DNA from 2 places in the Streptomyces flavalbus genome. Region 1 is predicted to be linked to the other one. Evidence: riboswitches for the same ligand, from Rfam matches in the RefSeq annotation. Region 1 holds a riboswitch; the other holds the start of a gene.
What was found. Region 1 has a riboswitch for cyclic di-AMP ahead of ACFQZ6_RS14730 (transglycosylase family protein). Riboswitches for the same ligand answer to the same signal wherever they lie in the genome.
Positions count from the first base shown of each region.

Region 2: linked by a shared signal. The riboswitch ahead of ACFQZ6_RS26540 (M23 family metallopeptidase) and the one ahead of ACFQZ6_RS14730 (transglycosylase family protein) in region 1 are both predicted to bind cyclic di-AMP.

Region 1 is NZ_JBHTEB010000001.1:3,310,334-3,314,536, forward strand. Features, by position in the region: gene ACFQZ6_RS14720 (FtsB family cell division protein) at 1-165, opposite strand, end outside; gene eno (phosphopyruvate hydratase) at 276-1,556, opposite strand; gene ACFQZ6_RS14730 (transglycosylase family protein) at 1,881-2,570, opposite strand; cyclic di-AMP (ydaO/yuaA leader) riboswitch at 2,574-2,756, opposite strand; gene ACFQZ6_RS14735 (transglycosylase family protein) at 2,939-3,955, opposite strand; gene ACFQZ6_RS14740 (cytochrome P450 family protein) at 4,120-4,203, opposite strand, start outside.
Region 2 is NZ_JBHTEB010000001.1:5,917,431-5,921,633, forward strand. Features, by position in the region: gene ACFQZ6_RS26530 (M16 family metallopeptidase) at 1-131, shown strand, start outside; gene ACFQZ6_RS26535 (M16 family metallopeptidase) at 128-1,516, shown strand; cyclic di-AMP (ydaO/yuaA leader) riboswitch at 1,719-1,886, shown strand; gene ACFQZ6_RS26540 (M23 family metallopeptidase) at 1,899-2,666, shown strand; gene ACFQZ6_RS26545 (GntR family transcriptional regulator) at 2,878-3,573, shown strand; partial or broken gene ACFQZ6_RS26550 (HPr family phosphocarrier protein) at 3,766-4,046, opposite strand.

The sequences.
Region 1 (4,203 bases):
GACCAGCGAGCAGACGACCAGGGCGAGCAGGGCGGCGCGGCCGGTGAGGCGGGAGCGGCGGGCCTGGCGGCGGGTCTGTGAGCGGTAGACGCGGGCCGCCGTCTGCTCACCGAGCAGCTTGAGTCTGGTGGTGGTGGAGAACCGGTCCCGGTCCTTCACGGCCATGCCCCGCCTCCGTCTCGTCCCGCCGCACACGCGCGTACGTCCCCGCACACGGTACGGGACCGGGTACGGGGACGTACGTACGACTGGCTACGCCTTGCCAGCTTCCAGGCTCAGCCCTTGAAGCGCGGGAACGCGCTGCGGCCCGCGTACACCGCCGCGTCGTCGAGGATCTCCTCGATGCGCAGGAGCTGGTTGTACTTGGCGACGCGCTCGGAGCGGGCCGGGGCGCCCGTCTTGATCTGGCCGCAGTTGGTGGCGACGGCGAGGTCCGCGATGGTGACGTCCTCGGTCTCACCGGAGCGGTGCGACATCATGCACTTGAAGCCGTTGCGCTGGGCCAGCTCCACGGCGTCCAGGGTCTCGGTCAGCGAACCGATCTGGTTGACCTTGACCAGCAGCGCGTTGGCCGCGCCCTCCTCGATGCCGCGGGCGAGGCGCTCGGGGTTGGTGACGAACAGGTCGTCGCCGACGAGCTGCACCTTGTCGCCGAGGCGCTCGGTGATGGTCTGCCAGCCCGCCCAGTCGTCTTCGAACAGCGGGTCCTCGATGGAGACCAGCGGGTACGCCTCGACCAGCTCGGCGTAGTAGTCCGTCATCTCGGCGGCGGAGCGCTCCTTGCCCTCGAAGACGTAGGAGCCGTCCTTGTAGAACTCGGACGCGGCCACGTCGAGCGCGAGGGCGATCTGCTCGCCGGGGGTGTAACCGGCTTCCTTGATCGCTTCGAGGATGAGGTCAAGGGCCGCGCGGTTGGAGCCGAGGTTCGGGGCGAAGCCGCCCTCGTCGCCGAGGCCGGTGGCCAGGCCCTTGCCCTTCAGCACCTTCTTGAGGGTGTGGTAGACCTCGGTGCCCCAGCGCAGCGCCTCGGAGAACGACTCCGCGCCGATCGGCGCGATCATGAACTCCTGGATGTCCACGTTGGAGTCGGCGTGCGAGCCGCCGTTCAGGATGTTCATCATCGGCACCGGCAGCAGGTGCGCGTTGGGGCCGCCCAGGTAGCGGAAGAGGGGGAGGTCGCTGGCCTCGGAGGCGGCGTGGGCGACGGCGAGGGAGACGCCGAGGATGGCGTTGGCGCCGAGGGAGCCCTTGTTGTCGGTGGCGTCCAGGTCGAACATGGCCTGGTCGATCAGGCGCTGCTCGGTGGCGTCGTAGCCGACCAGCTCCGGGCCGATCTGCTCGATCACGGCGAGGACGGCCTTCTCGACGCCCTTGCCCTGGTAGCGGTTGGGGTCACCGTCGCGCAGCTCGATGGCCTCGAAGGCGCCCGTCGAGGCGCCGGACGGGACGGCGGCACGACCGGTGCTGCCGTCGTCGAGGCCGACCTCGACCTCGACCGTGGGATTGCCTCGGGAGTCCAGGATTTCCCGGGCTACGACGACGTCGATGGACGGCACGAGCATCTCCTTCATGGATGTGACGTGGGTCAGCAGTACCGCAGTGGGTGCTGCGTCAGTACCGCGGTGGGTGCTGCGTCCTGAGCCTAACCGGCCGGGGGCCGTCGGCTCGCCCTCCGACCCCCGGTAGAGCAGAACCGAGAGTAAATTGTTTCCGAACGGAACAAAGAGCGGACCGGACGGTTACGGGAAGGGAACCGGACGGCTACCGGAAGCGGGCGTGAAACACCCCGCCCCGGCGCGTACGGGGGGACACGCGCCGGGGCGGGGGGTCTGTACGGCCACGGGACCGCTACGGGCCTACGTGACTGGACCGCTACGGGCCTACTTGAGGTTCAGTTGCTGGCCCGGGTAGATCAGGTCGGCGTCCTGGACGATGTCGTCGTTCAGCTTGAACAGCTTCGCCCAGCCGCCCTTGACGTCGTGCTCCGCGGCGATCGTGCTGAGCGTGTCGCCCTTGACGACCTTGTACTCGCCGTCGCCCTTCTTGACCTTCTTGCCGGTCGGGGGGGTGACGGTCTGCTTCGCGGCCGGGCGCTCGGCGGAGCGGGAGGTGCTCGGCTGCTCGGTCTCGCGGGTGGTGGTGTCGGTGGCCCCGGCGCCGGAGCCGGTGTCCGTGGCGCCGCCGCCGTTGTACGCGGCGCTGGACAGGCCCGTGCCGCAGACCGGCCAGGCGCCCTTGCCCTGGCCCGCGAGGACCTTCTCGGCGATCTGTATCTGCTGGGCCTTGCTGGCCTGGTCGGCGGTGGCGGCGTACTGCGTGCCGCCGTACGCGGCCCAGGTGGAGGCCGAGAACTGGAGGCCGCCGTAGTAACCGTTGCCGGTGTTGATGGACCAGTTGCCGCCGGACTCGCACTGGGCGACGGCGTCCCACTCGGACGCGGTGGCGGCGGAGGCGCTGCCAGCGGCCATCAGCGGGGCGGCGACGGCCGCGGCCCCGGTGACGCCGACGACGGCGATGGCGCGGACGGTCTTGGACGGACGGCGGTGCTTGCCCTTGCCGGAAAACAGCATGGATGATCCCCTCACCGACGCCTGCGAGGTGAGCTGTCGGGTTCGGGCCGGTTGAGTTGCCCGGCCACACCTCTCTTTACGAGAGGCGCGGCTTCACCCCTAGCCGGTTCGGCGGTGAGTTTCCTCAACCGCCGGTTCCGGCGCCTACCTTGGGTCCCCCGCTCCTGCCTGCGGCGCTTGACGCGACGACTGTTCCCGGGCGGCCACTGGCAGGATTCGGCGTTGCGGCGGCCGGGGCTCGTGTTGGCGAGCGGTCATGACCGTAGACACGCGATCCGCGGAATTTCAAAGACGATCAGGGCTTCTGAGACTCATCCCACACTTCCACTGAACCGGACATTACGTGCGAAGTGCGCCCTTAACTCCCGCTACTTTCCGCCCGTTTCGACCCCTACTTCCAGGGTCTGACCGGGAAGGATGAGGTCCGGGTCGGCTCCTACGGCGTCCTCGTTGGCCTCGTAGAGCGCGCACCATCCGCCCTTGAGGTCAAGGGAGTCGGCGATATAGGTCAGATTGTCCCCGGGCTGGACGGTGTAGGAGCCGTCGGCGGCGGTGGAGGACTCGGTGGCGGCGTCGCGGGAGGCGTCACGGGACGCGTGGCGGCCGGAGGATGCGGCGCGGGCGCCCTCGGCGGGGTCCTCGTCGGCGCTGTCGCCGCGGTGACGGCCGCCGCCGGTGCTGGCGTCCGAGGAGTCGCCACCCTGGAGGGAACTGTCGGAGTCGTCGCTCCTCGTGGTGGCGGAGGGGGAGTTGTGGGGGGCGACGGAGTCCGCGTCGGAGGTCGATCCGGAGGGCGTGTCGGCGTCCGGGTCGGAGTCGGAGGTCGCGTCGGAATCGTCCGCGTCGGTGGACTTGTCGGACTTGGGCGACTTGTCCGTACTCTTACCGCTGCCGTCCGTGTCCTCTGACCTGGAGTCAGCGGAGTCGGAGGACCCGGTGGAGTCGCCGGACGACGCGGAGGGCGCCGGGGAGTCCGCCGCGAGCCCCGTGTCGACGTTGGCGGAACCGGCGTCCTTCGACAGTCCGGAGAGCAGCCCGCAGGCGGGCCAGGCACCGGGGCCCTGGTCGGCGAGTATCCGCTCGGCGACGGCTATCTGCTGCGAGCGGCTGGCGAGGTCGGCACTGGCCGCGTAGTCGAGACCGCCGTACGACTCCCAGTCGTCCTGCGAGATCTGGAGGCCGCCGTAGTAGCCGTTGCCGTTGTCCGCGCTCCAGGAGCCGCCGCTCTCGCACTCGGCCACCTGGTCCCACACGGTGCCGTCGGCGGCGCTGGCGCCGGATGCGCCGAGCAGCGGGATGGCGATGGCGGAACCGGTGACTCCGGCGGCGACGAGGAGGGCCGGAGCCTGGCGGGGGCGACGGTGACGACCGTTCCCGGAGAGCATGTCGGGACCTTTCGCAAGACAGCGGTGACCAGCGCGGCGCATGGTGCTGCTGCGTCGCGTTGATGGGTGAACGTATCGGCAGACGATCACTTGTCACAAGTTAATGCCGCGCAGATCACGTGAAGATCACAGAGTTGAGCGCGTGTCACCTTTGCGCCGAGGTGTCAACTTTGCTCCGGAGAACGCTCCGCCCCTTCCGGCTGAAGGGGCGTGAACTCCACGGGCAGGGTGCGCAGTCCACGCATGAT
Region 2 (4,203 bases), 2.6 Mb from region 1:
AGGTACAGGAGGTCGCCAAGGCCCGCCTGCGCCCCGACAACCGCGCGGTGCTCGTCTACGAGCCCGTCGCCCCGGCGGAGACCGACACCGACGACACCGAAGCCGACGAGACCGAGGAGGCGGCCCAGTGACCGAGCTGGCCACCATGGAGTTCCACCCCCAGCCGCAGGCCGGTGAGCCCAAGCCGTGGGCGTTCCCGGCGCCCACGCGCGGGACCCTCGGCAACGGCCTGACGGTGCTGCGCTGCCACCGCCCCGGCCAGCAGGTCGTCGCCGTCGAGGTGCTGCTGCACGCGCCGCTGGACGCCGAGCCCGCCGGTCTGGACGGCGTCGCCACCATCATGGCGCGGGCGTTCTCCGAGGGCACCGACAAGCACTCCGCGGAGGAGTTCGCCGCCGAGTTGGAGCGCTGCGGCGCCACCCTCGACTCGCACGCCGACCACCCCGGCGTCCGGCTCAGCCTGGAGGTCCCCGCCTCCCGCCTGGCCAAGGGCCTCGGCCTGCTCGCCGACGCGCTGCGGGCGCCCGCGTTCGCCGACAGCGAGGTCGAGCGGCTGGTGCGCAACCGGCTCGACGAGATCCCGCACGAGCTGGCCAACCCCTCCCGGCGGGCCGCCAAGGAGCTGTCCAAGGAGCTGTTCCCGGCCGACTCGCGCATGTCGCGCCCGCGCCAGGGCACCGAGGAGACCGTCGCCGCCATCGACTCCGCGGCCGTACGCGCCTTCTACGAGCGGCACGTCCGCCCCGCCACCGCCACGGCGGTCGTCGTCGGTGACCTCACCGGCATCGACCTGGACGCCCTGCTCGGCGACACCCTCGGCGCCTGGACCGGCGCCCCGGCCAAGCCCCGCCAGGCGCCCCCGGTGACCGCCGACGACACCGGCCGCGTCGTCATCGTGGACCGCCCCGGCGCCGTCCAGACGCAGTTGCTGCTCGGCCGCGTCGGCCCCGACCGGCACGACCGCGTCTGGCCCGCGCAGGTGCTCGGCACGTACTGCCTGGGCGGCACCCTCACCTCCCGCCTGGACCGCGTCCTGCGCGAGGAGAAGGGGTACACCTACGGCGTACGGGCGTTCAGCCAGGTGCTGCGCTCCGCCCCCGACGGCACCGGCGCCGCGATGCTCGCCATCAGCGGCTCGGTCGACACGCCCAACACCGGCCCCGCGCTCCAGGACCTGTGGACGGTGCTGCGCACCCTCGCCGAGGGTGGGCTGACCGACGCCGAGCGGGACGTCGCCGTGCAGAACCTCGTCGGGGTGGCCCCGCTGAAGTACGAGACCGCGGCGGCCGTCGCGAGCACCCTGGCCGACCAGGTCGAGCAGCACCTGCCCGACGACTACCAGGCCACGCTGTACCGGCAGCTCGCCGCGACCGGCACGGTGGAGGCCACCGCGGCGGTCGTGAACGCCTTCCCGGTGGATCGCCTCGTGACGGTCCTCGTGGGCGACGCGGCGCAGATCAGGGAGCCCGTCGCGGCGCTCGGCATCGGCGAAGTCACCGTCGTGTCCGCCGAGTAGCGGCACGCGCGCGTGGGAGCCCTGGTGACCGATCCGTCACCAGGGCTCCTCTATACCCGGCTTATGCCCGTTTTCGTAGGAAGACTGGCTGTCTGCCCTGTGGGATGCGCTACAAAAACCGGGTTCTGTTTGGGAATTGAAAGCCGTCCCGCTTAGCGTCATCCGGGCTGTCCGTCAGGCAGTGCGCCGCGCCCGCGGCACCGGACAGTCATCGCCGAGTCCCCGTACGGCGCGAGCCAGGGGAGCCGGGGACCCAACCACACAGTCCCTGGGGTGAATCGGACGCCCGCGCGTGCCGCGAGGGGGCCCGTAGGAGACCTTCCTGCTCCGAACCCGTCAGCTAACCCGGTAGGCGAGAGGGAAGGAAAGGACCAGCCACTCCATGGCGTTCACCCGCCCCGTCGGGAAGCACCGCCGTACCGGCCGCACCAAGCGCACCACCGCCCACGCGGCGGGCGTCGCGGCCCTCACCACCACCGGCGTCGTCGGCACCCTGGCCGCCGCCCCGGCCCTCGCCGCCGAGCCCGTCGCGCAGCAGACCGGGCTCACCCCCGTCGTCAGCATCAACGACACCGTGGCCCAGCGGGTGGACGCCCAGGCCGCCGCGCAGCAGCAGGCCGCCGAACTCGCCGAGGCCAAGCGCGAGGCGCAGGAGGCCGCGCGCGAGCAGGCCGCCGCCGCGGCCAAGAAGGCCCGCGCGGCCAAGGAGCGCGCCGCCCGCGAGGCCGAGCGCAAGCGCCTGAACACCTACGTGTCGCCGATCTCCGGCTCCTATGTCTCCACCGGCTACCGCTCCGGCGGCGCCCTGTGGTCCTCCGGCAGCCACACCGGCATCGACTTCCACGCCGCCAGCGGCACCGCCGTGCACGCGGTCGGCTCCGGCACCGTCGTCGAGGCGGGCTGGGCCGGGGCGTACGGCAATCAAGTAGTGATCAAGATGGTGGACGGCACGTACACCCAGTACGGCCACCTGTCGTCCATCGCCGTCTCGGTGGGCCAGACGGTCACCCCGGGGCAGCAGATCGCCCTGTCCGGCGCCACCGGCAACGTCACCGGACCGCACCTGCACTTCGAGGCGCGCACGTCCGCCGACTACGGCACGGACATCGACCCGCTCGCGTACCTGCGCGCGCACGGCGTGAGCGTGTAGCACCACCAGGCACCGCCAGGCACCGCCAGGCTTCGGCCCACCCACCCCGCCCCGGCCCACGAGCCGGGGCTTTCGGTGTTTCAGGGGCTCGTTTGTCCAAAAAATATCCATGGTTTCCAGGCCGCCGTCGGAAATTCCGGCTCATTGCAATAGAGTCACTGAACACACGTCAATCGTCGACGTTTCACGGGGATTAAGACGGAGGTCGGTCATGCGTATTCCGGCGCACTCGGTGTGCACGGCGATCCGGGACGACATCGTCGCGGGTGTCTACGAGCGCGGCAGCCGGCTCACCGAGGAACTGCTCGCCCGCCGCTACGGCGTCTCCCGCGTCCCCGTCCGGGAGGCCCTGCGCACCCTGGAGGCGGAGGGCTTCGTGGTGACCCGGCGGCACGCGGGCGCGTGCGTCGCCGAGCCGACCGAGCAGGAGGCCTCCGACCTGCTGGAGATGCGGATGCTCCTGGAGCCGCTCGCCGCCTCCCGGGCCGCCCAGCGGCGCACCGAGGCCCATCTGAAGGTGCTGCGCGGGCTGGTCAGGCTGGGCCAGGAGCGGGCCAGGCGGGGCAACAGCGACGATCTGCGCTCCCTGGGCGGCTGGTTCCACGAGACGCTCGCCCAGGCGTCCGGCAGCCCCGCCCTGATCGCCATGCTGACCCAGTTGCGGCACAAGATCGCCTGGATGTACACCGTGGAGGTGCCCGCCGGGCCGGTGGAGTCCTGGGCGGAGCACGGCGCCATCGTGGACGCGGTGGCGCGCGGCGACGCGGAACGCGCGCGTGCGCTCACCGCCCTGCACACCGAGCGCGCGACCGGCGCGCACCGGCTGCGCTTCACCGTGGGCGCCGACCGCGCGGAACGTGTGAGGACTTCGCAACATCCCGTAAACATGCCGAGCCTGCGGCATTAACACGGGCGCCGTATACAAAGAGGGGATATTCGGTGGGGGCTCTTTCTGCTGCCCTTTTCCGACCGTGAACGTGCGCGTTAATTATCGCCCATGGGTAAATGCGGGCACGAAAACGTGGAGACTGGAAAAAACGGTGGAGCCGCGCCGCCCGGAATGGGCGACGCGGCTCCACCGCGTGCTGTCGAGCGCCGGTCAGACCGTCTCGGGCAGCTCTTCCAGGCCCTCGGCGACCAGCTTGGCCAGCCGGTCGAGAGCGGCGTCCGCGCCCTCGGCGTCGGACGCGAGGACGATCTCCTCGCCGCCCTGCGCGCCCAGACCCAGGACGGCCAGCATGGAGGCCGCGTTGACGGGGGTGCCCCGGCCTTGGCGATCGTCATCGGGACGCCTGCGGCCGTGGCGGCTCGGACGAAGATGGAGGCGGGGCGGGCGTGGAGGCCCTCGGCCCAGCCGACGTTGACGCGGCGCTCAGCCATGTGATGCTGCCCTTCGTGTTCAGGGTTGTCTAGACCAGTGTCCCACAACGTGAAGCATGTCCGGAACGGAACCGTGCCCGCCCCTTCCGGTGACGCCGGACCGCGGCCTCGGACCGGCTGACGCCCCCCACAGACTGCCCCGCGCCGTTGTCAGACG